DNA from 2 places in the Quadrisphaera setariae genome. Region 2 is predicted to be linked to the other one. Evidence: riboswitches for the same ligand, from Rfam matches in the RefSeq annotation. Region 2 holds a riboswitch; the other holds the start of a gene.

Region 1 (13,979 bases), on a different contig from region 2:
GGCGTGGGAGAAGGCCGCCGCGACGTCGTCGCCGGCGAGGCGCTGGACCGACTCGTAGGCGAGCAGGAACGCCACCACGAGCAGCGCCTCGGCCCACAGCGCCGGCCTGCGCCCCCGGCGGTCCTGCCGACCGGGCTGGCCGGCGGTGGACGTCTCAGCCGCGCGTCGCAGCGATGACCTCGTCGAGGTAGGCCCGGCGCACCGCGCGGTGGTGGGCGGGGGTGGCGGAAGCGCTGAGCAGCGCACCGTGGAGCTCGGGCAGGTGCTCCGCGGCCGCCACGGCGTCCCGGTAGGCGGTGGCCCGCTCAGCCGTCCCCTCGGGCAGCTGCAGCACGAGGGCCACCCGCTCCTGGCCGGCCGCCACGGCGCGGCTCACCTGGTGACGGACCTGGCGGCGCACGTCGTCGAAGGCGCGGGCGGTCTCGTCGAGGCGGCGTGCGGCGGTGAGCCCGCCCAGCTGCGCGTCGGCGGCACCGGTTCCTGCGTCCTGCGCGAGCAGCACCAGCTGCAGCTCCCGCAGCAGGTCGTCCATGTGCTCCTTCGCGGCGAGGAGGTCGGCGGCCACCAGGGCGGGCAGCACCACCTCGGTGGTCGGTCCCGCAGGCGGCGCGGGGACCACCAGGAGGCGGCCGTCGTCGTCGTCGGAGTCCGCGTCGTCGCTCCACGCGGCGAGGAGCTCCTCGACGCTGAGGTCGGCCACGTCGGGGACGGGCTCGCCCGCCGGCTCCTCGTCGATCTCGAACCACACGCTCTTCCCGGCCCCGCGCGAGGGTCCCGCCCCCCACCGCGCCACGAGCCGCTCGACCAGCGCGAGGCCCCGGCCGCTCATCGCGGAGGCGCTGGGGGCCACCAGCACGGGCATCGTCGGCGAGGCGTCGCGCACGCTGACGCGCACACCCACCTCGAGCCGGTGGACGAGGACGTCGAAGGGGCTCCTGGCGTGCAGCACGGCGTTCGCCGCGAGCTCGGAGACCACCAGGCCGGCGTCGTCGGCGAGCGGCGCGAGCCCGCTGGAGGACAGGACCGCCACCACGAAGCGCCGGGCAGCCCGCACCGAGGCCACCTCCGGCGGGTACGTCGTGGTGGCCAGGGCGCTCCGCACCGCCGGCAGGTCTTGAGTGGACACCGCTCGCCCGTCCACAGGTCTCCGCTCTCGAGGCGGGCCGTCAGCGTGCTCGGGCGGCCGCATCAGAGGGTAGGCGACGCTCGCGGGAGGCGCGTGCTCTCAGCGCCGCATGACGGCGCGCGCCAGCCGGTTGCCGAGGAACTGGCCGATGACGACGATCGCGACGATCGCCACCAGCGCGGCGTAGACGACGCCCCAGTCGTACTGCTGCGAGCCGTACTGGATGGCGTAGTCGCCGAGACCGCCGCCGCCGACCAGGCCGGCCTGCGCCGACATGTCGACGATCCCCACGAAGATGAACGTGTAGCCCAGCACCAGCGGCCCGAGGCCCTCGCGGACGACGACCCCGAAGAGGATCGCGCTGCGCGAGGCGCCCATGGACCGCGCCGCCTCCACGACGCCCGGGTCCACGCCCACGAGGGACTGCTCGACGATGCGGGCGACCGCGAAGCCCGCGGCCAGCGCGATCGCGAAGGTCACCGCGTTCGTGCCCAGCGTCGTGCCGATGACGAGCCGCTGCAGGGGGCCCACGGCCAGCAGGAAGATGACGAACGGGATGGGCCTGATGATGTTGACCAGCAGCCCGATGACGCCGAAGACCAGGCGGTTGCTGAACAGGTTGCCCGGACGGGTGGCGTAGAGCGCCACCCCGAGCACCAGCCCGACGACCCCCGACACGACCATGGCGACGCTGACGATGAGCAGCGTCTGCCCGATCGCCCTGACGTAGACGTCGGTGCTGTCGAGGAAGCCCGCGAAGAAGTCCACCTCAGTCCTCCTCGTCGACGACGACGTCGGCGGCGCGCAGGCCGGCCAGGGCCCGCTGCACCGCGGCGTCGTCACCGGTCAGCTCGTAGGTGAGGGAGCCGGCGCGGCGCTCGCGCACCTCGCCGACCCCGCCGTAGACCAGCTCGGCGCTCACGCCGGCGTCGCGGAAGGCGCCGTCGACCACCTGCTGGAGGCGCGGGCGGTCGGTGATGCGCACGGTCACGAGGCGGCCGGGGTGGTGCTCGCGCAGCCGCGCGAGGGCCTCGGGGGAGGGCCGGTCGTGGGTGGCGGAGCGCACGAAGCGCTGCGCGGCCGGCGTCTGGGGGGCGGTGAAGACGTCGTAGACGTCCCCCACCTCCACCACGCGGCCGCCCTCCATGACGGCCACCCGGTCGGCCACGCGGCGCACGGCCTCCATCTCGTGCGTGATGAGCACGACGGTCACGCCCAGCTCGGTGTTCACCCGCCGCAGCAGGGTGAGCACCTCCTCGGTGGTCTCCGGGTCGAGGGCGCTGGTGGCCTCGTCGGCCAGGAGCAGCGGCGGGTTGGTGGCCAGCGCCCGCGCGATGCCCACGCGCTGCTTCTGCCCGCCGGAGAGCTGCTCGGGATGCGCGTGCGCGCGGTCCAGGAGCCCGACGAAGTCGAGGAGCTCGGCGGTGCGCTTCTCGCGCTCGGCCTTCCCGACCCCGGCCACCTTCAGCGGGTACGCGACGTTGCCGGCCACGGTGCGCGAGCTCAGCAGGTTGAACTGCTGGAAGATCATCCCGATGCCCGCCCGGGCGGCGCGCAGCTCCTTCTCACCGAGGCGGGTGAGGTCCTGGCCCGCCACCCGGACGCTGCCCGAGGTGGGCTGCTCGAGGGCGTTGACGAGCCGGACCAGCGTGGACTTGCCGGCACCGGAGTAGCCGATGACGGCGAGCACCTCACCGCGGGCGACGGACAGGCTGACGCCGTCGACCGCGGTGACGGTGGAGCCGCCGCGCTCGAAGCGCTTGGTGACGTCCTCGAGCTCGACGAGGACGTCACCGGTGCGCCGCGGGCCCGCGGGTGCTGGCGACGCGGGGGACGTGGCCGCCACGGTCAGCCGGCGGCCTTCGCGGCCTTCGCGTCCTGCTCGACCTTCGCGAGGTCGGCCTGCAGGTCGGCGGCCGGGCGGTCCACGACGACGGCGCTGGGGTAGTCCTTCGTGAAGACCGCCTGCACCGCCGGGTCGTGCCAGAGCTTCGCGAGGGCGAGGTAGGTCTTGTCACCGACGTCGGCCTTGCGGGCGGCGAAGATGTTGACGTAGGGCGCGGCGGCAGCCGCGGCCGGGTCGTCGGCGACGATGATCTGCTGCTCGGTGAGCCCGGCCTTGGTGGCGAAGTTGTTGTTGACCACGGCGGCCACGGCGGAGCCGCTCTGCAGGGCGCCGGCGGTCTGGTCGGCCGCGACCGGGGTGACCTTCACCTTCGAGCTGGTGATGTCGGCGGTCTTCGAGAACGCCGTCCCGCCGCCCTTCAGCTGCACCAGCCCGGCCTGCTGCAGCAGCAGGAGCGCACGGGCCTCGTTGATGGCGTCGTTGGGGATGGCGACCACGGCGTCAGCGGGCAGCGACGCGACGTCCTTGACGGTGGTCGAGTACAGCGGCAGCGGGTAGACGGCGGTCGAGCCGATGGGCTGGATCGTGTCGTTCGCGGTGGCGTCGTAGTTGGCCAGGTACTGGATGTGCTGGAACTGGTTGAGGTCGACCTCGCCCTGGCTCAGCGCCGGGTTGGGCAGGCTGTAGTCGGAGAAGTTGACGAGGTCGACCGTGACGCCCAGCTGGCTCTTGGCGAGCTCGGTGTAGGTCTTCCAGTAGGGCAGCGAGCTGTCGGCGACGCCGATCTTCACCTCGGACCGGTAGCCCTGGCTGGAGGCGGTGCTGCTGGCGGCGGTGTCGTCGCCGCCCCCGCTGCGGCTGCCCAGCACCCACGCGCCGACCCCGACCACCGCGAGGAGCACCACCGCGGCCACGGCGATCGCGGCCACCGGGGTCTTGCGCTTCGGCTTGGGGGGCAGGACGGGGCTGGCGCTGGGATCGGTGCTGGACATGGCTCTCCTGGGGGGTCGTGCGTGAGGTGGGTGCCGCGGGCGGGCGCGGCGGAGTGGCACCGTTCAGGCGCCTCGGCGCAGCGAAGGCGGCGTCATGGCGTCTCCTCGGAGGTGGTCCGCTCTTGCCGTGCGGGGTCGCACGGCCGGGTCGTCACCTGGAGCACCCCGCCGCGGAGGAGGGTTGCCGGACAGCCAGCCAGGGCTTCGCGCTGTCACTCGTGACCTGAGGAGGACGGTACGAACCGCGTCCAGCCAGCGTCAAACCCAGACCGGCCACCGTGACCGGTTCGTGATGACCACCCCGGCCCCCAGGGCGGCGCGTCAGCGGCCGAGGACCTCGCGCGTGGTGAGGCGGCCCTCGACGAGGGCGGCGGCCGTGTCGTCGACGGTCGTGCCCTCGCTCAGGCTGTAGGTGCGCAGGGCGTCGAGGGCGCGGTCGTGGTCGAGGAAGGGCGCGTTGTCGATGAGCACCGCCTCCGCCGTCCACACCGTGCTGCGCCGGGCGGTGGTGGAGGAGTCGAGCCACACGGCCCCGCCCTCCGAGGCCGGCGGGGACGCCTCGTCCAGCACCTCGCCCAGTGCGGACCCCACGCGCACGGCGTCCAGCCACCAGGCGCCGCCCGAGCGGTCCGCCTCGTAGGTGCTGAGGGCGACGACCAGGCCCGACGCGAGCGTGACGGGCAGGGCCACCACCAGCTGGTACCCGGTCTCGTGCCGGAGGGCACGCGCGTAGGCGGGCCATCGGCGCTGCGACGCAGCCGCGTCGGCCAGGTCGGCGACGACGGTCGTGCCGGTGAGGTAGGCCTCCCAGCAGGGGCCCTCCCCCGCGGTGAACTGGAGCTGTTCGGCGCGGGCCGCCAGGGGGTCGCTGACGCCCACCGGCACGGACATCCCGGGCGCGAAGAGGGCGCTGACGCTGGCGCCCTGGACCCCCAGCGCCTGCGTCACGACCACCGCGAGGCGGTCGACGAGGTCGTGCGGGGGCCGCCCCTTCGGCGCCGCCGCGCGCAGCGCGCGGGCCGCCCGAGCGGCCCTGCCGCGGGGCCGGGGGTCGTGCAGACCGTCCCCTCCACCCCGCTCACCCGGCCCGGTGGTCACCACGCCGGTGCCTCCCACCGGCCGACGCGGCGCGCGAGACGGGCCCTGAGGGCACGCGCCGCGTAGGGTGGCCACCCTGCCCGCACCTCCGCCGACGCGCCGGACAGGACGTCCCCATGCCCGCTCACCCGAGGCAGGAGGTCACCGCCTCCGCCCACCACTGGCTCCAGCTGCTCGACGCCGTGGCGGACGGCGAGGTGCGCGTGGTCTTCTGCACCAGCAGCGGCTCCCGGGCCGTGCTGCTGTCCGAGGAGGAGCTGCAGCGGCTCGAGGACGACGCCCAGAGGTCCCGCGAGGTGCAGGTGGTGCTGACCCCTCGCGAACGCGACGTGCTGCTCCTGGTGGAGCGGGGGTCGTCGACGGCGGGCATCGCCGAGGCGCTCGGCGTGGCGCCGGGGACCGTGGTGCAGCACCTGGCGGCAGCGCGCCGCAAGTACGGCGTCCGCAGCAGCGGAGAGGCCGCCTCCCGGGCCCGCGAGGCCGGCGACCTCGGCTGAGGCGCGGCTCACCGCTCCTCCAGCCGGGGCCCGAGCTCCTGGCGCCCGGACACGCCCAGCTTGGCGTAGACGTGCTGCAGGTGGTGGGCCACGGTGCGCGCGCTGATGCCGAGGCTCTGCGCGATACCGGCGTTGGACAGGCCCTCGGCGGCCAGCGTCGCGACAGTGCGCTCCTGGCCGGTCAGCACCGAGGAGCCCATGGGCCGCGCCGGGCGCAGCGGCGCGGTGGCGTCGAGCTCCCGGCGGGCCAGCTCGGCGAAGGCCGCCAGCCCGTGCCGCTCGAAGACCCGCAGCGCGGCGCCGAGCGGCTCACGCGCCGCCACAGCCTGGCGCGCTCTGCGCAGGAGCATGCCGAGCGCCAGGCGCGGGGCCGCTCCGGCCGGGCCGTCCCCGCCCCGCTCGACGGCCTCCCGGAGCAGCTGCTGCTGCGCGTGGGGGTCCTGCACGAGCACGGCGCGGCACACCAGCGCGGTCGAGACCGCCAGCGGGGCGCCGCTGCCCTCCGCCCAGGCGGTGACCTGCCGGACGGTGCGCTCGAGCACCTCGGGCGCAGCGCCGGAGCCGCTCAGGGCGTGGACGGTCGGGAGGGCGTTGAGGAGGGCGCCGGCGTCAGCGGGAGCCTCGTCGGCGGGCCACAGCGGCAGCAGCTCAGCGGCAGCGGACGCCAGGTCTCCACGCAGGCGGTGGCGGTGGGCGCGGCACCAGACCGCGCCGGCCCGCTCGGTGGTGGGCGGCAGGTCGCTGGCGTCCTCCCACGCCGCGTCCGGCACCCGGGTGCTGCCCAGGCAGGCGACGAGCTGCTCCGCCTGCAGGACCGCGGCCTCCGCCTGCGGCGCGTGGCGCAGTGCGGCGCGAGCGTCCTGCACGTGGGCGCGCACCTCGGTCAGGTCCCCGGTGTCCAGTGCGCACGCGGCCAGCGCCAGGTGCACGTCCACGGCGGCCGGACCGGTGGTGGGCCACGCGGGCAGCGAGGACCGGCACGCAGCGGCGACCTCGTCGCTGCGGCCCAGGAGCCGGCCGGCGTCGGCCGCGAGTCGGAGCACCGGGAGGCCGGCCCCGGCCAGCGCGGCGAGCGCGTCGTCGAGGGAGTGCCGCTGCTCGTCCGGCACGGCGAGGTGCCAGGGGAGCGCCAGGCGCGCCAGGGAGCGCAGCGGGCCGGCGAGCGCGGGCGTCGCCGATGCGGCGGCTTCCAGCGCGCGGCATCCGCCGGTGCGCCGCCCGGCCACCATCACGAGCGCTGCAGCGGTGGCCAGCAGCTCCTGATCGACGCCCGGTGCGCCCACCTGCCGACCGAGGTGATGCTCGAGGTGGAGGGCCGCGGCGTCGCGGTCACCGCGGGCGAGCGCCGTCAGTGCGCTCCAGCGCGAGGTCACCGCAGCCGCCGCCGCACCGGCACCGTCCGTGAGCGCGGCGGCGCGCTCCGCGAGCAGCCGGGCCCGGTCGTGACGCCCGCACGCGAGCGCGAGCTCGGCTGCACGGCTCGCAGCTGCGGCGCGGGCCGGCACCTCGCGGTGGTGCTCGGCGGCCAGGGCGAAGAGCTCGCTGCTGCGCGCGGCGTCCACCGCGCACAGCGCGCGTGCGGCGTCCTCCAGGGGTGCGGCCAGAGCGGGCGCGCCCGCCGGGTCGGCCAGCGCTCGCTGCCGCAGGGCCTCGGCCCGCAGGCGGGTCGCGGCGGGACCGCCTGCCAGCGCGGCCGCGGCGGCCTCCTCCAGGTGCTGGGACCAGGCGGTGCGCAGCTCCGTGACGAGCAGGGGGTCTGCTTCGACGGCGGCCAGGACCGCCGTCAGGGGGTCCGCCGCAGCCGGCGCGTGGACACCCGGCCCGGCGCCCTCGCCGCCGGCGACGCGGGCCACCAGCCACGCACCCGCGGGGTCGTCGAGGAGGCCCAGGGCCACCAGCGCTCGGCGGGTCCGGTGGTCGACGGCCTCCAGATCCCGGCGCGCGGCGGCCACGGCGGGCAGCACCGACCCGCGCAGCGCGGTGCGGATCCCGCCGTCCGGCGCGGAGGCGACCGCTTCCCGGTCCACCAGGTGCAGGAGGTCAGCGAGCCGGCGGGGGCGGCCGGCCGCGAGGTGCAGGACCGTGTCGCGCTGCACCGGGTCGAGCCACGGCTGCTCCCGGTCCGCCCAGGCCCGGGCGTCCCTCGCGCCGAGGGGCTCCAGGACCACCACCGCGTCAGCGCCGGTCCTGGCGGCCTCGGCGGACGCCGCCGACGGAGCACCGACGACCGGCTCGGGGTGCACGACCAGGAGGCAGGCGGCCGTCCGCGAGAGCCGCCTGCCCAGGAAGCGGAGGACGCTGGCGGAGTCCGGGTCCGCCAGGTGCGCGTCGTCGACGACGACGAGCACCGGGCGCCGGCGGGCGAGCAGCTCCAGCGCCCCCAGGGCGGCCAGGGCCACGGGCACCGCGCCCTCCTGCGGCGCACGAGCGCCCACGACGGCCTCGAGCGACTCCCGGCGAGTCAGGTCGAGGTCGTCGCCGAGCTCGGCCAGGAGGGGGCAGATCACCTGGTGGAGGAGCGCGTAGGGCATGCCCGCCTCGTCCTCGACCCCCGTGGTCGTGAGCACCAGGGGGTCCCCCAGGCCGTGCGCTGCCGCCACCACCTCGTCGAGCAGCGCGGTGAACCCGCTGCCGGGTGACCCGGTGAGCAGGATGGAGCCGCCTCGCCCGGCAGAGCCGCGGGAGAGCGCAGTGACCAGGGTCTGCTTCTGCGATTGTCTTCCTAGAAGCATTCACTGAACGTACTAGAAGATCTGTTCGGCACCGGCCCCCGATCCCGGCCGGAGAGACCGGTCGCAGAGCCCGGCCCCGGCCATCCCCGAGCACCAGCGGCCGCGCCCGCTGCTCCGTGCGCGGCGGACGTGGCAGCCTGCCCGGGTGGCCGCACCGCTCGCACCGCCCAGCCCCTCGAGCCGCGCCCTCGCCGTCGAGCCCTTCCACGCCATGGCCTTCGCCGCCCGGGCGGCCCAGCTGCGCGCCCAGGGCCACCACGTGGTCGCCCTGAGCCTGGGCGAGCCCGACGAGGGCGCGCCACCCGCCGTCCTCGCGGCCCTGCGCGAGGTGACCGACGGGCGACCGCTGCCGTACACGCCCGCACTGGGGCTGCCGGAGCTGCGCGAGGCCGTGGCCCGCCGCTACCGCGAGCGCCACGGCGTCGACCTCGACCCGCGCCGGGTGGCCATCACCTCGGGGGCCTCCGCCGCCCTGCTGCTGGTGACGGCCCTCGTGGTCGACCCCGGCGACGACGTCCTCATGGCCGACCCGTCCTACCCGTGCAACCGGCAGATCGTCAGGGCGCTCGGCGGCCGCGCCGTGGAGGTCCCCACCTCCCCCGCCACCCGCTACCAGCTGTCCACCGCAGCGGCCGCGGCCGCGTGGACCCCGGCGACGCGCGCCGTGCTCGTGGCGACCCCCTCCAACCCGACCGGCACCACGGTGCGGCGGGAGGAGCTGGAGGGGATCTGCCGGCTGACGCGCGAGCGCGGCGCCTGGTGCGTGGTGGACGAGATCTACCTCGACCTCGCCGACCCCGTGGACGGCGCCCCACCGAGCAGCGCGCTGGCCCTGGACGACGACGCCGTGGTCATCGGCAGCTTCTCCAAGCACACCGGCATGACCGGGTGGCGGCTGGGCTGGTGCGTGGTCCCCGACCGCGCGGTGGACGCGGTGGAGCGGATGGCCGCCAACTTCTTCATCTGCGCCTCCGCCCCCGCGCAGCACGCCGCGCTGGCCGCCTTCACCCCCGAGTCGCTGGCGCTGGTGGAGCAGCGCCGCCTCGACCTGCTCGGGCGCCGGCACCTCGTGCTGGAGGGGCTGGCGCGCGCCGGCCTGGAGGTGCCGGTGGTCCCCGACGGGGCTTTCTACACCTACGTGGACGTCTCGGGCACCGGCCTGGGGGCCTGGGAGCTCTGCGAGCGGCTGCTGGCGGAGGAGCACGTGGCGCTCACCCCCGGTCGGGACTTCGGCGCCACCACCGCCGACACGCACGTGCGCCTGTCGTACGCGGCGTCGCGCTCCGAGCTGTCCGAGGGGCTCGCGCGGCTGCAGCGGTTCACCGGGCGGCTGCGCTCGTCGTCGTCCTGATCCGCGGGGTGACACGGGGTCGACGGGAGGTCACCGGCAGGGGGTGCCCGCCAGCGCAGCGTCGGACAGCACCGCGGCGCCGCCCAGTCCGGTGACGTCCTGCACGCCGAGGTCGGCGTAGGCCTTCGCGGTGGCTGCCGGCAGGCAGTCGCGCCGGGTCAGCAGCAGCGGGGCGCCCAGGGCGGCGCCGGCGAGCGCGTCGGGGAAGCCCTCTCCGCTGGCCAGCAGCGGTGAGGGCACCGACTCCCAGGTGTCGCGGGCCACGGCCGCGGCGGTGCCGTACCGGTCGTCTCCGGAGAGCCTGACCACCGCGGCACCCGGCAGCAGCGCGCGCACCTGCTGCTGCACGGCCGGCGTGACCACCGCCGGCCCGCCCACCAGCGTGACGCGGCTGGGCGCGAGCGCCGCCAGCGCCGCCCTCGTGGGACCCGGCAGCGCACCGCGCTCGGTGAGCAGCAGCGGGGAGCCGAGCGCCGCCCCGGCCGACCCCGCGGCGAGGGCGTCGGGGAAGTCCTGCCCGGAGGCGAGCACGACCTCGGAGGCGCTCGAGAAGGCGGTGGTCGCCACCGACGCCGCGGTCTCGTACCTGTCTGCCCCCTGCAGGCGCACCACGCGGTCGGAGGCCAGCGGTGCCAGCTGGGCCACCACGTCGTCGCCGACCACGGAGGACCCGCCCACCACGTGCACCACCGCCGGTGACAGCCGCTCCAGCTCGGTGCGCACCACGGCGGGCAGCGGACCGGCCGGCACGGTGATCACCGGACCGCCCAGCTGCGCGGCCAGCGGGGCGGCGGCGAGCGCGTCGGGGAAGCGGGCGCCGCTGACCACCACCACGTCGCGGGCGCCCTGCGGGAAGGCCTCCCGGGAGACGGCGGTCGCCGTGGCGTAGCGGTCGGCGCCCCACCAGCGGACCGAGGGTGTCACCGTCTGCACAGCGTGCGCGGGGGGCGCGCACACCGCGGTGGCGGCGAGCGCGCCCAGGGTCAGCGTGCAGGCCACCGCGGAGGCGGCGGCCCGCCGCACCAGAGCCGCGCCCACCCGACCACCGTGGCACAGGCCCCCGGCGCCGGGCCGCGGGACGCGCCGTGGCGGGGGTGGCTGTGCGAGGCGCCGCCGAGTGGGCCAGCATGGCCCGGTGCCCGCTGACGAGACGCCCCGGCCAGCGGGCATGGCGCTCGACCCCGACGACGCCGGCCGCCTGGTGCTCAGCGGAGACATCGACGTCTACGCCGTGGCCGGCCACCGGCTGGCGCCCGAGCAGCTCGCCGGGGTGCGGGTGGTGGACCTGCACGCCGTCGACTTCGTCGACTCGGCGGGCCTGGGCTTCCTCATCGGCCTGTCGCGGCAGGTGCGCCCGCACCGCCTGAGGCTGGAGGGCCTGCACGGCACGGCCCGCCAGATGCTCGTGGTGATGGGCGCCCACCACGTGCTCGACCTCTGACGCGGGCGGAGGCGCTCCTCAGACCGTGACGGACAGCGCGTCGCGGTAGTGGTCGAGCAGCTGCGCGCACAGCGCGCCCCACGTGCGCCCGCGGGTGCGCTCGCGGGCCGCCTGGCCGAGGGCGCGGCGCTTGGCGGCGTCGCCGGCGAGGTCGGCCACGTGGGCGCGCAGACCCGCGAGGTCACCGGGGGCGTACAGCCAGCCCGTGCGGCTGGGGTCCACGAGGTCGCGCAGGCCTCCCGCGGCGGGGGCCACCACGGGCACGCCGCTGGCGAGCGCCTCCTGGGCGGCCTGGCAGAAGGTCTCGTGCTCACCGGTGTGCACGAAGACGTCCAGGCTCGCGACCGCGGACGCGAGCCGCTCCCCGGAGAGCTGGCCGAGGAAGGCGGCGTCGGGCAGCAGGGTCTGCAGGCGCGCCCGCGAGGGCCCGTCCCCCACCACCACGAGCCGCGTGCCGGGTACCCCGGTCAGGACGGCGAGGTCCTCCAGGCGCTTCTCCGGCGCGAGCCGCCCCACGTAGCCGACCAGCACCTCGCCGTGCGGGGCGAGCCGGCCGCGCAGCTCGGGGTCGCGGCGGGCGGGGTCGAAGAGGTCGTCCACCCCCCTCGCCCACACGCGGGTGCGGGGGATCCCGCGCGAGCGCAGCTGCTCGGCCACGGAGGCCGTGGGGGCCAGCGTCAGCTCGGCGCGGCGGTGGATGGCCTCCACGCGCCACCACGCCGCCTCCTGGGCGGTGCCGATCCTGGCGGTGAGGGGGTAGCGGCTGGCGAAGCCCGCGACGTCGGTCTGGAACACCGCCACCACGGGCAGGCCCAGGCCGTTCGCGGCGCGCGCCGCGGTGCCGCCCAGGCCGAACGGCGAGGCGAGGTGGACGACGTCGGGGGCGAAGGCGGCCAGCACGGCGCGCAGGCGCGTGGCGGACGGCAGCGGCAGGCGCACCTCCGCGTAGCCGGGCAGCCCCAGCGAGGGGACGTCCACCACCATCGCGCCGTGCACGCTGCGCGGGGCGCCCGGGCTGGCGCACACGACGAGGGCGGAGTGGCCCTCGCGCTCCAGGTGCTCGAGCACCCGCAGCACGGAGCGGACCACGCCGTTCATCGCGGGCAGGAACGAGTCGGTGACGATCGCGACCCTCACACCGGCAGCGTGGGCCGCGCCCCCCTCCGGGCGGCCACCACCGGGTGACGAGCGGCCGTCGACGGGATGACCATCGGGCACCGCTGCGTGGGATCATGGCGGCGACCGTGCGCTCTTGGTGAGAGCCGTTATCGTTGCGGCGCTCTCCCCGCGCACCCCTGGCACACGCTCATGGAGGACCTCGTGGTCGCTGTCGTCGCCCCCCTCGGCCGGTTCCTGCTCACGGCGGCCGCGTCCGCCGGGCTCGTCAAGGCCCTCTCCGACGGCCGCGGCGGCGCGGCCCTGCGCCGCACCGCGGTCTCCACGGCCAAGGTCGGGATCCGCGCCTCGCGCGCCGCCGAGGTGGGCGTGGAGAAGCTGCGCCTGAGCACCGGCGACGTCGTCGCCCAGGCCCACGCCGAGCTCGGCGAGCCCGCGCCCGTCCCGCGCACCCCGTCGGCCGAGCACAGCCACGACCACGACCACTGAGCACCACCGCTCGCCGCTGACCGCCGAGCCCGACGCCCCACCCCGACGACTGAGCAGGAGCGCCCCGGCGTGACCCCCGGACCCGCCACCCCGTCGACCGCAGCGACCAGCTCCTCCACCGGAGCCGGGCCCGACGTCGCCGGAGGTCCCGGCGGTGCCGGGGTCGCCGCCGTCAGGGTGGTCGCCGACGCCGGTGGGCGCGTGCGCCTCCAGGCGGACTGGCTGCGCGGCCACCCGGCCCGCGCGGTCGCCGCCGAGGACGCCCTCGACGACCTCGACGGCGTGCACCTCGTGCGCGCCCACCCCGTGACCGGCGCCGTCGTCGTCCACTGCGACCGCGACCGGACCGCCCTGGAGGCGCTGCGCGCCGCTGTCGCCTCGGCCGCCCGGGTCGACGCGGGGACCGTCGCCTCGCGCACGCCGCGCTCGGCCGACGTCGGCAACGGCGAGGTCGCGCGGATCATCGTGGGCGGGGCGGCCCTGGCGCTGCTCGGCCTGCGCCGGTACGCCTTCGGCAGGCCGCCGCTGCTCGGCCCGACCTCCCGCACGATCGCCACCGGCGTGACGATCTTCTCCGGCTACCCCTTCCTGCGGGGCGCGCTGCGGTCCATCGGCTCCGGCAAGGGCCTCGGCACCGACGTCCTCGTCACCGCCGCCACCATCGCGAGCCTGCTGCTGCGCGAGAACGTCGTGGCCCTCACCGTGCTGTGGCTGCTCAACATCGGCGAGTACCTGCAGGACCTCACGCTGCGGCGCACCCGCCGCGCCATCGCCGACCTCCTCACCGGCGCCCAGACCGAGGCGTGGGTGCAGCGCGAGGTCACGGAGGTGGTGAAGGGGGAGGTGCTGCGCAGCACCGTCGAGGTGAAGGTGCCCCTCGAGGAGCTGCGCGTCGGCGACCTCGTCGTCGCCCACGACCAGTCGACCCTCGCTGTGGACGGCGAGGTGGTCGAGGGCGAGGCCGTGGTCGACCAGGCCGCCCTGACCGGTGAGAACCTCCCGGTGCAGCGCGCGGTGGGCGACCCCGTGCTCGCCGGCAGCGTGGTGCTGCGCGGGCGCCTCGTGGTGCGCGCCACCGCCACGGGCTCCGACACGGCCGTGGGCCGCATCATCGCCCGGGTCGAGAACGCCCAGGCCGACCGCGCCCCCGTGCAGACCGTCGGCGACGCGTTCAGCCGCCGCTTCGTGCCCGCCTCCTTCGCGCTGGCGCTCGGCGTGCTCGTGGTCACCCGCGACGTGCGCCGCGCCATGACCATGCTGCTCATCGCCTGCCCCTGCGCGGTCGGGCTCG
Region 2 (13,979 bases):
GCGCTCACGTCCTGAGACCTACGCGGCGCTGGGGCGCACGGTGCTGGAGGAGTCCGTGGAGCGCTCCTGACGGGGAGGGCCGCACGTGCAGGAGCCCCCGACCGCTGGTGCGGTCGGGGGCTCCTGGCGTTCGAGCTCAGTCAGCTCAGATGGGCTGCACCGTGTCGGCCTGCGGGCCGCGCTGGCCCTGGCTGGCCTGGAACTCCACGCGCTGGCCCTCGGTCAGCTCGCGGTAGCCGCCCTGCTCGGCGATGGCCGAGTAGTGGACGAACACGTCCGGGCCGCCGTCGTCGGGCTCGAGGAAGCCGAAGCCCTTCTCGGCGTTGAACCACTTCACGGTCGCCTGGCCCTCGGCGATGACGGGGCCGCCACCACCACGGGGACGCTCGGCGGCGCGACCGCCACCGGCGCGGGGCTCACGGGGAGCGCGCGCCGGAGCCGCCGGGGCCGGGCCGAGGGCCTGGACCCAGTCGGCCTGCGGGCCGCGCTGGCCCGGGCTGGCCTCGAACTCCACGGGCTGGCCCTCGGCCAGCTCGCGGTAGCCGCCGTTGTCAGCGATGGCGGAGAAGTGGACGAACACGTCCGGGCCGCCGTCGGAGGGCTCGATGAAGCCGAACCCCTTCTCGGAGTTGAACCACTTCACGGTGCCCTCGCCGGCAGCACCGCCGCCGCGCTGGGGCTCCGGAGCGGCCTGGCGGCCGTAGCCACCGCCGCCCCCGTAGCCGCCGCTGTCACGGCCGCCACGGCCACCGCCGAAGCCGCCGCTGTCACGGCCGCCACCACGGGGAGCAGCCGCAGGAGCCTGGCCGACCGGGTTCACGTCCTCGGCCTGCGGCCCGCGCTGGCCACGACCCTCGGTGTACTCGACCGGCTGCCCCTCGTCGAGCGAGCGGTACCCGCTGCTCGCGATGGCCGAGAAGTGGACGAACAGGTCAGGCCCGCCGTCGTTCGGCTCGATGAAGCCGAAACCCTTCTCCGCGTTGAACCACTTCACTACGCCCTGGGGCATCCCACAGTCTCCGTCATCTTCGTGTACGTATCCGGTGCGCAGGTCGTGACCTGGTGCACCACCAACCAGTGTGACAGCAAAAGCGGCTGCTGCACACCACCTGGCGGGCTCGGGATCAGACGAACTCCACGCCCTGCGCGAGCGGCAGCTGTCCGGAGGCGTTGACGGTGTTGGTGGCGCGGCGCATGTACGCCTGCCAGGAGTCGGTCCCGGACTCGCGCCCGCCGCCGGTCTCCTTCTCCCCGCCGAACGCGCCGCCGATCTCGGCGCCGGAGGTGCCGATGTTGACGTTGGCGATGCCGCAGTCCGAGCCCGCGGCGCCCAGGAAGCGCTCGGCCTCCTCCAGGTCGCGGGTGAAGACGGCGCTGCTCAGGCCCTGTCGCACGCCGTTGTTGAGCGCGACCGCCTCGTCGAAGGTGTCGTAGGTGAGCACGTAGACGATCGGGGCGAAGGTCTCCTCCTGCACCACGGCGGACTGCGCGGGCATGCGGACCACGGCGGGCTCGACGTAGTAGGCGTCGGGGGCCTCCTCGGCCAGCACCCGGCCCCCGCCGGCCACGACCTCGCCGCCCTCGGCGACGGCCTGCTCGAGCGCGGCCTGCTGCGCCTCGTACGCGGCCTGGGAGACGAGCGGGCCCACGAGGACGCCGGCGGCGGTCGGGCTGCCGACGGGCAGGCCGGCGTAGGTGGAGGCGATGCGCTCGACCAGCTCGTCGGCGATCGAGGTGTGCACGACGAGCCGGCGCAGGGTGGTGCAGCGCTGACCGGCGGTGCCGGCGGCGGCGAAGACGATGCCGCGCAGCGCCAGGTCGAGGTCGGCCGACGGTGCGACGACGGCGGCGTTGTTGCCGCCCAGCTCGAGGAGCACGCGGCCGAAGCGGGCGGCCACGCGCGGGGCCACCTCGCGGCCCATGCGCACCGAGCCGGTGGCCGAGACGAGGGCCACGCGCTCGTCGTCGACGAGGGCCTGGCCGGCCACGCGGTCGGCCAGCACCACGCCGTGCAGCCCCTCGGGGGCGCCGACCTCGCGCACCGCGCGGGCCAGCAGCGCGTCCGTGCCGAGCGCGCACAGGTGGGCGGTCTCGGCGGGCTTCCACACCACGGTGTCTCCGCAGACCAGCGCGAGCGCGGTGTTCCAGGCGTAGACCGCCACGGGGAAGTTGAAGGCGCTGATGACGCCGACCACCCCGAGCGGGTGCCAGGTCTCGGCGAGGCGGTGGCCCGGGCGCTCGGAGGGGAGGGTCCTGCCGAACAGCTGCCGGCTCTGACCGACGGCCAGGTCGCAGATGTCGATCATCTCCTGGACCTCGCCGAGGGCCTCGGAGCGGATCTTGCCGACCTCGGCCTGCACGAGGGTGGCCAGGTGCTCCTTGTGCTCGGTGAGCAGCTCGCCCCAGCGCTTGACCAGCTGGCCGCGCACGGGGGCGGGCACGTCGCGCCACGCGGGGAACGCGCCGTGGGCGGCGGCGACAGCGCTCTCGACGTCAGCGGCGGTGTGCTCCGGGGTGCGAGCGAGGACCTCGCCGGTGATCGGCGAGCGGCACTCGTGGGCGCCCTCCAGCAGGGCGCGGTCGACGCCGAGCGCGTCGAGGGCGGCGGCGACGTCGGCGGCCAGCGCGCCGGCGGCGGGGATCGTTCCGGTCAGTGCGGTCATGTCAGGTGCGTCCTTCGGTCCAGCGGGGTGGTCAGAGGGTGACGGGGGTCTGCAGCTGGGCGGACAGGGCGTCCAGCGAGCGCTGCATCTGGTCGGTGGCCAGCGCGATCGGGTCGAGCACGGGCCGCCCGAGGATCGCCGAGAGGCGCTCGGCGTCGTACTCGGCGCCGCCGGCGCCCTCGTCCTTGGTGCCGGAGTCGGTGAGGTTGGACTGGAAGATGCCCGCCGCGCTGCGCGGCAGGAAGTCCTCGTAGACCACCGGGTCGACGACGACGGCGCCGGCGTCCACGAGCGCACGCAGCGAGAGCGAGCCGTCGGCCTCGCGACCGGGCAGCGCGGCGCCTCCCACGAGCCGCACCTCGCCGCAGGCCAGCCCGGCGAGCACGAGGTCGGCCTCGGTGCGCGGCAGGTGCTCGCGCCAGACGTCGCGGGCCACGTCGACGCGGGCGCGGGCGTCCCCCGCGGCGCGGCGGGCGTCGACCTCGGCGACCAGCCGGTCGTACAGGTCGCGCCCGGCGGCGGTCAGCGCGATGCCCCGCTGCTCCACCTCGCCGAACCGCACCCGCAGCGCACCCGTACTGATGGAGCCGTCGGCCTCGCGGAACGTCCGCTCCTCGGCCAGGGCGCGGAAGGAGGTCTGGCGCAGCAGGACGTCCGGGCCCTCCCACGCGGGCGGGCCCTGCACCTCGTCGATCATCGTGATGCCGCGCTCGGACATGCGCCGGTAGAGCTCGTCGATGTCGAGCACGCGCGGCGTGAGGTGGTTGATGTGCGTGGCGGGCACGCCGCCGACGTCGGCCGCCACCGCGGAGATCCGCTCCAGGTGGGAGTACCAGGCGCGGTCGACGGGCTCGGTGGACAGGCGGAAGGCGTCGGTGGCCAGGCGCAGCAGCTCGTCGGCCTCAGCCGCGGGCAGGCCGCCCTCGGCGGCCGCGCGGTCGGCGAGGTCCAGCAGCTCCTCGGAGAAGAGGTGCCGCTCCTCGACGAAGCGCTCCAGGCGCTCACGGGTGGGGGCGTCGAAGAAGCGCGCGTCGTCCACGGCGAGCACCGAGGTGAACACCCGGAACGGGTTGGCGGCCAGCTCGGCCGGGTCCACCGGCCGGAACGCGGTCGAGACCACCGGCACCGACGAGGCCGAGGCGTCGCGCAGGTCGTAGAAGCCCACCGGGTGCATGCCGAAGGCGGCGAAGACCCGGCCCACCTGCTCCGGCTCGCGCGCCGAGCCCACGCGGATGGCGCCGTGCCGCTCCGCCGTGACCCGCTCCAGCGAGCCGTAGCGGTCGACCTCGGCGCCTCGCTCGCGCAGGGCGGCGGCGACGTCGGCGTTCACCGCGCGGCTGACCTCGACCAGCGTCGTGTACGCCGGCACCTCCGCGCCGTACATCTCCGCCAGCGCCACCGCGAATCGCGCGCGCAGCTCCGCATGCACCACGAGCGTCGTCGTCATCATCGTCCTCCAGCCCATCAGATGATGTGCACCTCCTGCAGCAGGGGTGCCGCCGACGCCGGGGCGAACCGCTCCGGCGCGAACCCCGACACGTCGAGCGCCGGCTCGCGCCCGGTCACGAGGTCGCGCACCACCTCCCCGACCGCCGGCGCCTGCAGGAACCCGTGGCCCGAGAAGCCCGTGGCCACCACCAGGCCGTCCACCTCGCGCACGCGGCCGATGAGGGCGTTGTGGTCGGGGGTGTTCTCGTACAGGCCCGCCCAGCCACCGCGCAGCGGCAGCCCCACCAGCGAGGGCGCGACGACGGCGGCCGCGGCCTCGAAGGCCGGCAGCCAGGAGTCGTCGTAGGCCCTGCCGAACCCGGGCGCCTGGGCGGGGTCGGAGATGCCGAGCAGCAGCCCGTCCGGGGAGCCGTGCACGTAGAAAGTGGTGGACAGGTCGAGCGTGAACGGCAGCTCGCCGCTGGGGGTCGCCGGGCGGCGCGACCCGGCCGGCGCGTCGGCGAAGGCGATCTGGCGGCGCACCGGCTCCACCGGCAGGTCCGTCCCGGCCATCCGCCCGAGGCCCGCCGACCACGCCCCGGCGGCGATGACGAGGTGCTCGCAGCGGACCGTGCCGGCGGAGGTCACCACCGCGCTGACCCGGCGGCGCGCGCCTCGGGCGCCGTCACCGGTGGTCTCGACGTCGAGCACCTCGACGCCCTCCAGCACGCGGGCGCCGCGCTCGCGGGCGCTCGCCGCCCACGCGGCGACGGCCAGCGAGGGCTGGGCGTACCCGTCCAGGGGCGAGAACGAGGCGCTGACCAGTGCGGAGGCGTCGAGGAAGGGGTTGAGCTCGGCGGCGCGCGCAGGGGCGACGACGTCGGCGACGGCCCCCATCGACCGCTGCAGGGCGGTGCTGGCCTCCAGGGCCGCGGCCTCGCCCGCGGTGCGGGCGCAGAAGAGGTAGCCGACGCGCCGCAGCCCGATGCCGCCGGCGGTCCGCTCGTGCAGGGCGGCGTACTTCTCCAGCCCGCGCAGCCCGAGGGCGATGTTGCCGGGGTCGGAGAAGGTGGCGCGCACGCCGCCGAAGGGCTTGGCCGAGGAGCCCGACCCGAGGTGGTCCCGCTCGAGGACGACGACGTCGGCGCCCGCGCGGACCAGCTCGTCAGCGGCCGCCAGCCCGATCGCGCCGCCACCCACGACGACCACCTGGGCCTGCGCGGGGAGGGTGTCCCTGTCCACAGGGCCACTGTGGAGGAGGAGAGTCATCAGGCACCATCGATGGTTGCTGCACATCGTCGTCAGGAGTGCTGATGGGTTGGACCCTCGAGCAGCTGCGCACGCTCGCGGCCCTCGCCGACAGCGGCACGATGGCCGCCGCCGCGGTCGAGCTCGGCTACACGCCGGGCGCGGTCTCGCAGCAGATGGCCGCGCTGTCAGCCGCCGCCGGACGCCCCCTGCTCGTGCGCGCGGGGCGGCGCGTGGAGCTCACCGACGACGGCCGGCTGCTGCTCGCAGGCGCCCGCGAGGTGCTCGCGGCCGACGAGCGGGCCCGCTCCGCCCTGGCCGCCCCCCGCGCGGACCGCCGTGCCGCCGTGACGCTGGGCGTCTTCGGGTCGGCGGCGAGCGCGGGCTTCGGCCCCGCCACCGCCCTGCTGCGCCGGCGGGCGCCGTGGGTGGACGTGCGCGCGGTCGAGGTCGACGTCGAGCGGGCGCTGGACGCGGTGACCGCGGGTCCGGGGCGCTCCCCGCTCGACCTGGCCCTCGGGCTGGACCACCCGGACTCGCCCTCGCCGCCGGTGGCCGGCGTCACCGCCGTGCCGCTGCTCACGGAGCAGTACGCGGTGGTGGGCGCCTCCGGCTCCCTGCCGCGCGAGCCCGGGGCCCTGCGGGCGGTGATGGACGAGGCCGACTGGGTGCTGCCGCCGCTGGACACCGCCTTCGGGCGGGCGGCGCGGACCGCCTGCGCGCGGGCGGGGGTGTCACCGGCGGTGCGGCACGTGGTGACCGACACCGCGGTCTCGCTGGCGCTGGCCGAGTCCGGCGCCGGGCTGACCCTGGCGACCCCGCTGATGCTCGCGCTGCGCCCCACGCGCTGCGACACCGCTGCACTGCCGGACCCCTCCGGCGGCGCGCAGCGGCGGGTGGTGGCGCTGGTGCGGGACGCCGCGGCGCAGCGCGAGGCGGTGCAGCTGGTGCTCACGGCGCTGCTCGACGCCTTCGGCGGGCCGGACGTCGCACCGGCGCGCGGACGAGCGCGGGCGGGCGCTGCTGAGCGGAGCGCGTAGCGTGGTGGTGCGCGGCGCGGCGCCTGAGCGGCACCGCTTCCTGCGCCGGGAGACACCGTGACCGACAAGTCGTCCCACAGCAGCAGCTCCAAGGGCTCGGGGAAGAGCATCAAGCAGAAGCGCGCCGACAAGAAGGCCGTCTCCGAGCGGACCACGGCCGTCGACCAGGTCGCCGCGGCCACCAAGCGCTGACCACCTCGCCGGCCCCCGCGGGGGCCGGGGCCGCATGGTTCCGGCGCCCGTGGGGAACCAGGGGGCGTGGCGCACGACCAGCACGACCTCCAGCGCTTCGTCGACGCCCAGGCGGGCGGCACCTACGAGTCCGCGCTGGCCGAGCTGCGCGCCGGTCGCAAGCGCGGGCACTGGATCTGGTTCGTGCTGCCGCAGCTGCGGGGGCTGGGCCTGAGCCCCACCAGCCAGCACTACGGGATCAGCGGGCTGGGCGAGGCGCGCGCCTACGTGGCCCACCCCGTGCTCGGCCCGCGGCTGCGCCAGTGCTTCGAGGTGCTCGCCGACCTGGAGGAGCCCGACCCGGTCCGGGTGCTGGGCAGCGTCGACGCCGTGAAGCTCCGCTCCTGCGCCACGCTCTTCGCCGCCGCGGCTGCCGACGAGCCGGTCTTCACCTCCGTCCTCGAGCGCTGGTACGGCGGCCGTCCGGACGCGGGGACGATCTCCCGCCTCTGAGGTGCGCTATCCTCCCGCCAACCATCCAGAGTGGCTGAGAGACCCGGCTCGCTGACGCCACAGCAACCACCGCCCGACCTCGTCGAGCAGGCAGGTGCTACCGCCGGGACCGATGGAGGTCTCCGTGTCGCCCTGCATGCTCGAGCGCTGAGCCCTCGGCGCTGCCCGTGCAGCGCCGACGCCAGCGCACCCCGCGCTCCCCACCGCCGCCTGAGGCCGGACCTGCCCCGCACCTGATCGGGGGTGGTCTGGCCGACAGGCCGGTGCCCCCTGCCCGCACGACCGACGGCGCACCCCCGCGCCGCTGTCAGCCATGCCCGGAGGACTCCCGTGCCCCTGCTCCGCCGCTCCGCCTCGCCCTCGTCCCCCCTCGCCCAGGCCGCGGCCCTGTCGCGCCGCCAGCTGCTGCGCGCCGGCGTGCTGATCGGCGGGGCCGCCGCCACCGCCGGGTCGCTGGCCGCCTGCGGCTCCGGCGGCGGCGGGGAGGCGCTCGCCGCCCCCAGCGGCGACCCGACGAGCGCGCTGCAGGGCAAGACGCTCAAGCTCATGGTCAACCAGCCGCACGTCGTGGCGTTCCGCGACCTGCTGGCGCCGGAGTTCGCCAAGCAGTTCGGCGGGAAGCTCGAGGTCACCGCCATCCCGTACGACCAGCTGACGAGCAAGCAGATCCTCGACGTGCAGGGCGGTGCGGGAGAGTTCGACGTCTTCGACTACTTCTACTTCGGCCTCGGCGCCCTCGTCGACGCCGGCGCCCTCGTCGACCTCACCGACTACATCGGCGGGGACTCGAGCATCAAGACCGACGACTTCCTGCCGTCGATCTACGACGTCTACACCCAGCTCGACGGCAAGCGCTACGGCCTGCCGTTCGACGGCGACACCCACGTCCTCTACTACAACGTGGCGCTGCTGGAGCAGTACGGCCAGCAGCCCCCGAAGACCTGGGACGAGTACGACGCCGTGGCCAAGGCCATCACCGAGGCCGGCGGCGGGAAGGTCTACGGCGCCGCGGTGCTCGGCCAGCAGGTGCCGATGATCCTGGGCTGCTCCTTCATCAACCGCCTCGCGGGCTACGGCGGCACCCTGGTCGACGCCGACGGGAAGCCGACGCTGACCTCCGACGCCGCCAGGGCCTCGCTGCAGCACCTCCTCGACGTGCAGCCCTACGCGCTGCCGACGCCGCTGCAGGTCGGGTTCGACGAGTCGAACAGCGCCTTCCTCCAGGGCACCGCGGCGATGATCGACACCTGGACCGACCTGGGCCTGCGCGCCAACGACCCCGCCAACTCCAAGATCGTCGACGGGTGGGGCGTGGTGCCCCTGCCCGTCGGCGGGTCGAACACCACCCCGCGGACGGCGCTGAACGCCGGCTTCGGCCTGGGCGTGTCCACCGCGAGCAAGGAGCGGGAGGCCGCGGCGGCGTTCGTGGCGTGGGCCACCGACAGCACCCGCAACCTGCTCCTGGCCAGCTACGGCGGCTCGGGCATCGACCCCAACCGCACCAGCGTGCTCGACTCCCCCGATTACGCGAAGGCCAGCGCGCCGGCCACCGAGGTCATCGCGACCGGCCTGCGCGGCAACCCGCTGCCCTGGCCCACCGACGCCCAGTCGCCCAAGCGCATGCAGGACCTCGTCGACCAGCTGGCCCTGGCGCTGTCCGGCTCGCAGGACGTCGAGACCTCGCTGTCCAAGGCGCAGGAGGCCTGGGAGCAGGGCGCATGAGCAGCACCACGACGACGCCGGCCGTGCGCCACGTGCCGCGGTGGCTGTCGCTGCCACCGCTCGTGGCCATCGCCGTCCTGCTGGTCTACCCCACGGTCTTCGTGGTCGCGGCGAGCTTCACCAGGACGACGCTCGCGCGGCCGCTGCAGGAGTGGACCGGCTTCGCCAACCTCACCTCGGCGCTGCAGACCGAGGCGTTCGCGGGCTCGCTCGTGCGCACCGTCGTGTTCGCGGTGGGCGCTGCCGTGCTCGCGACGGCCATCGGCACGGCGGTGGCCCTGCTGCTGCGCGCCCGCGGCGGCGGGTTCGGGGTCCTCGGCACGCTGCTGCTCCTGCCGCTCGTCACGCCACCGGTCATGGTGGGCGTGGCGTGGAAGCTGCTCCTCGCCCCGGCCGGTGGGGCGCTGACCAGCACCATCAGCTCCCTCGTCGGGTCCCCGGTGAACCCGCTGGGCTCGTCCGGCACGGCGCTCGGCACCCTCGTGCTCATCCACGTGTGGCAGTGGACGCCCCTGGTGGTGCTGCTGGTCTTCGCGGCGCTGCTGGGCGTGCCCGACGAGCTGCTCGAGGCCGCCGCGCTGGACGGCGCGGGCGCGCTGCGCACCTTCACCGCGGTGACCTGGCCGGTGGTGGCGCCGACGGTCCTGTCGGTGCTGTTCCTGGAGCTGGTGGTGGGCTTCAAGGTGTTCGACCTGGTCGCGGTGGTCACCTCGGGCGGTCCGGGCCTGTCGACGGTCGTGGCGAGCTTCGAGGTGTTCCGCACCGGCCTGCGCGGCGACTACGACGTCGGCACGGCTGCCGCCATGACCCTCGTGCTGGGCCTCCTGGTGGGCGTCGTCACCGCCGGCGTCTCGGCGCTGCGCACCCGCGCCGCGAGGGCCGAGTCGTGACCCCCGTCTCGCAGCCGAGCGCCCCGTTGCGCTGCAGCACCCCCTCTGAGCCGCAGCCGGGCGCCCGGCTGCCGGAGAGCACGACGACGAGCGCTGCTGAGCTCGAGCAGCTGCCCCGCGCGCGGCCGCGCGGGCCGCACCGCCGCTCGCCGCTGGCGCAGGTCGGCGTGCGCCTGGCGCTGGTGCTCGTCGCGGTCGTCGCCCTCGCACCCGTCGCGTTCCTCGTGTCGCTGTCCGTGCGGTCCACCGACGACGTCCTCACCGGCTCCTGGCTGCCCGGGGGGTTCGGCGAGCTCGCCTGGGGCAACTGGAGCGCGGCCTTCCGGACCATCCCGCTGGCGCACATGCTCGCCAACTCCTGGCTGGTGGCGCTCGGGTCGGCGCTGGTCACGGCCGTCGTCGCGGTGCCGGGGGCCTACGTCACCGCCCGCGCCGGCAAGCGCGGCGCCCGCCTGGGCGCGGCGCTGCTCGCGGGGTACTGCGCGCCGCCCGTCGTCGCCGTCCTGCCGCTGTTCTTCCTCCTCAAGGAGGTCGGCCTCACCAACAGCGTGGTGGGTCTGGCGCTGGTCAACGGCCTGGCCAACGCACCGGTGGCCGTGTGGCTGCTCGACTCCTTCGTCCGCCGCGTCCCGGTGGAGCTGGAGGAGGCCGCCTGGCTCGACGGCCTGTCCGTGGCCGGCGGGCTGCGCCGCATCGTGCTCCCGCTCATCGCGCCCGGGCTCGTGGCGGCGCTGCTGGTGTGCACCTTCCTGGCGTACGGGGAGTTCCTCTTCGCCGTCTCCTTCGCGCAGACCACCGCCAGCCAGCCGCTGACCGTGGGCCTGTCGCTCTTCCAGGGCGACCGCACCGTGCAGTTCGGCCAGCAGGCCGCCGCTGCGCTGGTGGGCGTCGTCCCCGTGTACGTGCTCGCCGTCGTCGCCCAGCGCTGGCTGGTCGGCGGCCTGTCGCAAGGAGCCCTCAAGTGAGCTCGCCTGACGTGCCCAAGGACCGCATCTTCCTCAACGCCTTCGACATGACGTGCGTGGCGCACCAGTCACCGGGCCTGTGGCGGGTGCCCGGTGACCAGAGCCACCGCTACAACGACCTGTCGTACTGGACCGACCTCGCGAAGCTGCTCGACCGCGGCGGCTTCGACGTGCTCTTCATCGCCGACGTGCTGGGCGTCTACGACGTCTACCGGGGCGGCCCGGAGACGGCGCTCACGGAGGGCACCCAGGTGCCGGTGGGTGACCCGCTGCTCGCGGTCTCGGCGATGGGCGCGGTCACCGAGCGCCTCGGCTTCGCCCTCACGGTGTCGCTGACGTACGAGAAGCCCTACGCGCTCGCCCGCGACTTCGCCACGCTCGACCACTACACGAAGGGCCGCGTCGGTTGGAACGTCGTGACCTCCTACCTGGAGAGCGCGGCGAAGAACCTCGGCCTGGACACGCAGGTCGAGCACGACCAGCGCTACGAGCTGGCCGAGGAGTTCCTCGACGTCACCTACCAGCTGTGGGAGGGCTCCTGGGAGGACGACGCGGTGGTGCGCGACGCCGCCCGCGGCGTCTACACCGACCCGGCGCGCGTGCACCCGGTCGAGCACCACGGCCGCCACTACGACGTGCCCGGCATCGCTCTGACGGAGCCGAGCCCCCAGCGCACGCCGTTCGTCTTCCAGGCCGGTGCCTCTCCGCGGGGCGTGCGGTTCGCCGCCCGTCACGCCGAGGCCGTCTTCAACACCGCCAGCCGGCCCGAGGTCATGCGGCCCCAGGTCGACGCGCTGCGCGCCGAGGCGGCGAAGGCGGGTCGCGACCCGCGCAGCATCAAGGTGTTCTCCCTGCTCACCGTCGTCACGGGCGCCACCGACGAGGAGGCGTGGGCGAAGTACGAGGAGCTCAAGAGCTACGTCTCCTACGACGGCGCGCTCACCCTGTACGCCGGCTGGAGCGGGCTCGACCTGTCGACGTACCCGCCGGACGAGCCGCTGGAGTACGCCGAGACGCAGGCGGTGCGCTCCGCGGTGGCGGCCTTCTCCACCGCCGACCCCGACCGGCGGTGGACCCCGCGCGACATCGCCGCGTGGGTGGGCATCGGCGGCATGGGCGTGGTCGTGGTCGGGGGGCCGCAGACCGTCGCGGACGAGCTGGAGCGCTGGGTGCGCGAGGCCGACGTCGACGGCTTCAACCTCGCCTACGCCACCACGCCGGGCACCTTCGAGGACGTCGTCGAGCACGTGGTGCCGGAGCTGCGCCGCCGCGGGCTCGTCCCCACCCAGGACGAGCGCGACGCCCTGCCCGAGGGCACCACGCTGCGCGAGGCGGTCTACGGCGTCGGCAGGCGCCGCATCGCCGAGGACCACCCGGCGGCCGTCCACCGCCGCGCGCTGCACGCCAGGGCGGCGGCACGCGCGGCCGCCGAGACCCCCGCCCCCACGACCGAGGAGGTCACCCGATGAGCACCGAGCAGACCACCGACTGGACCCTCGCCGCCCGCGACGCCGCCGCCGAGCTCGCGGTCGACGCCCTCGAGCGCGACCGCTCGAACGCCGAGCCGCTCGCCGAGGCGCAGCTGCTGCGCGAGCACCGGCTGCCCGGCCTGCTCCTGCCCGTCGAGGTGGGCGGGGGCGGCGGCACCTGGGCCGACGCGCTGCGCGCGGTGCGCGAGGTGGCCGTGGCCGACGGCTCCATCGCCCAGCTGCTGGGCTACCACTACGTCAACCAGGCCAACCTCGAGTGGGTGGCCGACCCTGCGACCCGCGAGCGCTGGCAGCGGCGCGCCGGTGCAGGGCAGTGGCTGTGGGGCGACGCGGTGAACCCGGTCGACCCCGACCTCACGCTCACCCCCACGGGTGGCGGCGCCTACCGCCTGTCCGGCCGCAAGAGCTTCGCCACGGGCGTGAGCAGCGGCGACGTGTCGGTCGTGTCCGGGCAGGACAGCGGGTCCGGGCGCCACGTGCTCGTCGTGGTGGAGCGCACCGCGGCCGGTGTGCAGCCCGGCGGTGACTGGGACAACCTCGGCCAGCGCCTGTCGGCCTCGGGCAGCGTCACCTTCACCGACGTCGAGGTGCCGGCCGAGAACGTGCTCGGGTTCCTCGACGGCGACGCCGCCACCCCGCGCGCCTCGCTGGTGACCCCCGCCATCCAGGCGGTCTTCGGGAACTTCTACGCCGGTGTGGTCCGCGGTGCGCTCGAGACCGCGGCGGAGTACACGAGGACGACGTCGCGGGCGTGGCTGCTGTCGGACTCCCCCAGCGCCGCTCAGGACCCGTACGTGCTGGCCACCTACGGCCGCCTGGTCGCGCGGCTGCGCGCCGCCGAGGCTCTGGCCGACCAGGTCGGACAGGCGCTCACCGCCGCTGACGCCGCCGGCGAGGCGCTGACCTGGCACGAGCGCGGCGAGCTGGCGGAGCTGGTCGCCGCGCTGAAGGTGGTCTCCTCCGACCTGGCCGTGGAGGCGACGTCGGCGGTGTTCGAGGTGACGGGCGCCCGCGCCACGAGCAACCGCGTGGGGCTGGACCGGTTCTGGCGCAACGTGCGCACGCACACCCTGCACGACCCGGTGCAGTACAAGGCGCGCGAGGTGGGGGACCACTTCCTCAACGGCACCCACCCGCAGTTCACGCTCTACACCTGAGCCACCGGGTGGCGGGCTGGGGGCACCTCGGCGTCAGGGCGTCGACGGGCGGGCGAGCGCGGGGCTGCGCAGCTCGGCGAGGGACCCGGCCCGCAGGGGCGGGGTGACCCAGCGGGCGCGCAGGCTGGCCGACGCCGGCTCCCCGCTGATGACCAGCCGGTGGGGCGTCTGCAGGAAGCGGACCTCCACCTGCAGCGACTCCGCCCCGTCCGCTGCGTCGTCGGTGCGCACCCAGCCGCCGCTGACCGCGAGCGGCACCGCGCCGCCGCCCGTCCGGCCGAGGTCGTCCGGCACGGGAGCGTCCAGCGAGCGCCACTCGCCCGCCACCACGGGGACCTCGAACCGCCAGCCGGCCCCCACCTGCTGACCCGTGGCCACCGCCCGGCCGTCCTCGGGTGCGGCGGACTCCTGCACCACGAGCCACCAGCCGCCGTCGCGGCGCTCCACGCGCACGTCGCGCAGCGCCGCGTCGCCGGGGCGCAGCACGGTGGACGGCGTGAGCAGCAGCCCGTCCCAGGCGAGCTCGTCGGTCGGCTCGGCCGCGCCGCCAGCCGGCGGCAGCGCCAGTGCGGCGAGCCGCCGCGCGAGCTCCTCGTCAGCGCGGCGCAGGGCGCCGTCGTGGGCCGACCCGGTGCGCTCGTCGTCGTCATCGTCAAGACCGGGCAGCAGGTGGGTCCACACGGCGTCGAGCA

Evidence for each region. Region 2 has a riboswitch for S-adenosylmethionine ahead of FMM08_RS20740 (ABC transporter substrate-binding protein). Riboswitches for the same ligand answer to the same signal wherever they lie in the genome.
Region 1: linked by a shared signal. The riboswitch ahead of FMM08_RS11735 (MetQ/NlpA family ABC transporter substrate-binding protein) and the one ahead of FMM08_RS20740 (ABC transporter substrate-binding protein) in region 2 are both predicted to bind S-adenosylmethionine.

The regions. Positions count from the first base shown of each region.
Region 1 covers NZ_VKAC01000006.1:228,657-242,635, reverse strand. Annotated here, with positions in the region: gene FMM08_RS11755 (phosphatase PAP2 family protein) at 1-78, opposite strand, end outside; gene FMM08_RS11750 (ATP-binding protein) at 155-1,126, opposite strand; gene FMM08_RS11745 (methionine ABC transporter permease) at 1,226-1,894, opposite strand; gene FMM08_RS11740 (methionine ABC transporter ATP-binding protein) at 1,896-2,972, opposite strand; gene FMM08_RS11735 (MetQ/NlpA family ABC transporter substrate-binding protein) at 2,975-3,964, opposite strand; SAM riboswitch class IV at 4,078-4,188, opposite strand; gene FMM08_RS11730 (hypothetical protein) at 4,286-5,080, opposite strand; gene FMM08_RS11725 (response regulator transcription factor) at 5,179-5,559, shown strand; gene FMM08_RS11720 (helix-turn-helix transcriptional regulator) at 5,568-8,291, opposite strand; gene FMM08_RS11715 (aminotransferase class I/II-fold pyridoxal phosphate-dependent enzyme) at 8,503-9,642, shown strand; gene FMM08_RS11710 (cell wall-binding repeat-containing protein) at 9,673-10,680, opposite strand; gene FMM08_RS11705 (STAS domain-containing protein) at 10,778-11,083, shown strand; gene FMM08_RS11700 (glycosyltransferase family 4 protein) at 11,102-12,220, opposite strand; gene FMM08_RS11695 (DUF1490 family protein) at 12,404-12,688, shown strand; gene FMM08_RS11690 (heavy metal translocating P-type ATPase) at 12,866-13,979, shown strand, end outside.
Region 2 covers NZ_VKAC01000016.1:24,934-38,912, reverse strand. Annotated here, with positions in the region: gene FMM08_RS20780 (APC family permease) at 1-70, shown strand, start outside; gene FMM08_RS24185 (cold-shock protein) at 146-1,009, opposite strand; gene amaB (L-piperidine-6-carboxylate dehydrogenase) at 1,125-2,663, opposite strand; gene hglS (2-oxoadipate dioxygenase/decarboxylase) at 2,695-4,110, opposite strand; gene FMM08_RS20755 (NAD(P)/FAD-dependent oxidoreductase) at 4,128-5,333, opposite strand; gene FMM08_RS20750 (LysR family transcriptional regulator) at 5,405-6,379, shown strand; gene FMM08_RS23890 (hypothetical protein) at 6,437-6,571, shown strand; gene FMM08_RS20745 (DUF1810 domain-containing protein) at 6,638-7,063, shown strand; SAM riboswitch class I at 7,082-7,182, shown strand; gene FMM08_RS20740 (ABC transporter substrate-binding protein) at 7,394-8,785, shown strand; gene FMM08_RS20735 (carbohydrate ABC transporter permease) at 8,782-9,675, shown strand; gene FMM08_RS20730 (carbohydrate ABC transporter permease) at 9,672-10,640, shown strand; gene FMM08_RS20725 (LLM class flavin-dependent oxidoreductase) at 10,637-12,109, shown strand; gene FMM08_RS20720 (acyl-CoA dehydrogenase family protein) at 12,106-13,287, shown strand; gene FMM08_RS20715 (serine hydrolase domain-containing protein) at 13,321-13,979, opposite strand, start outside.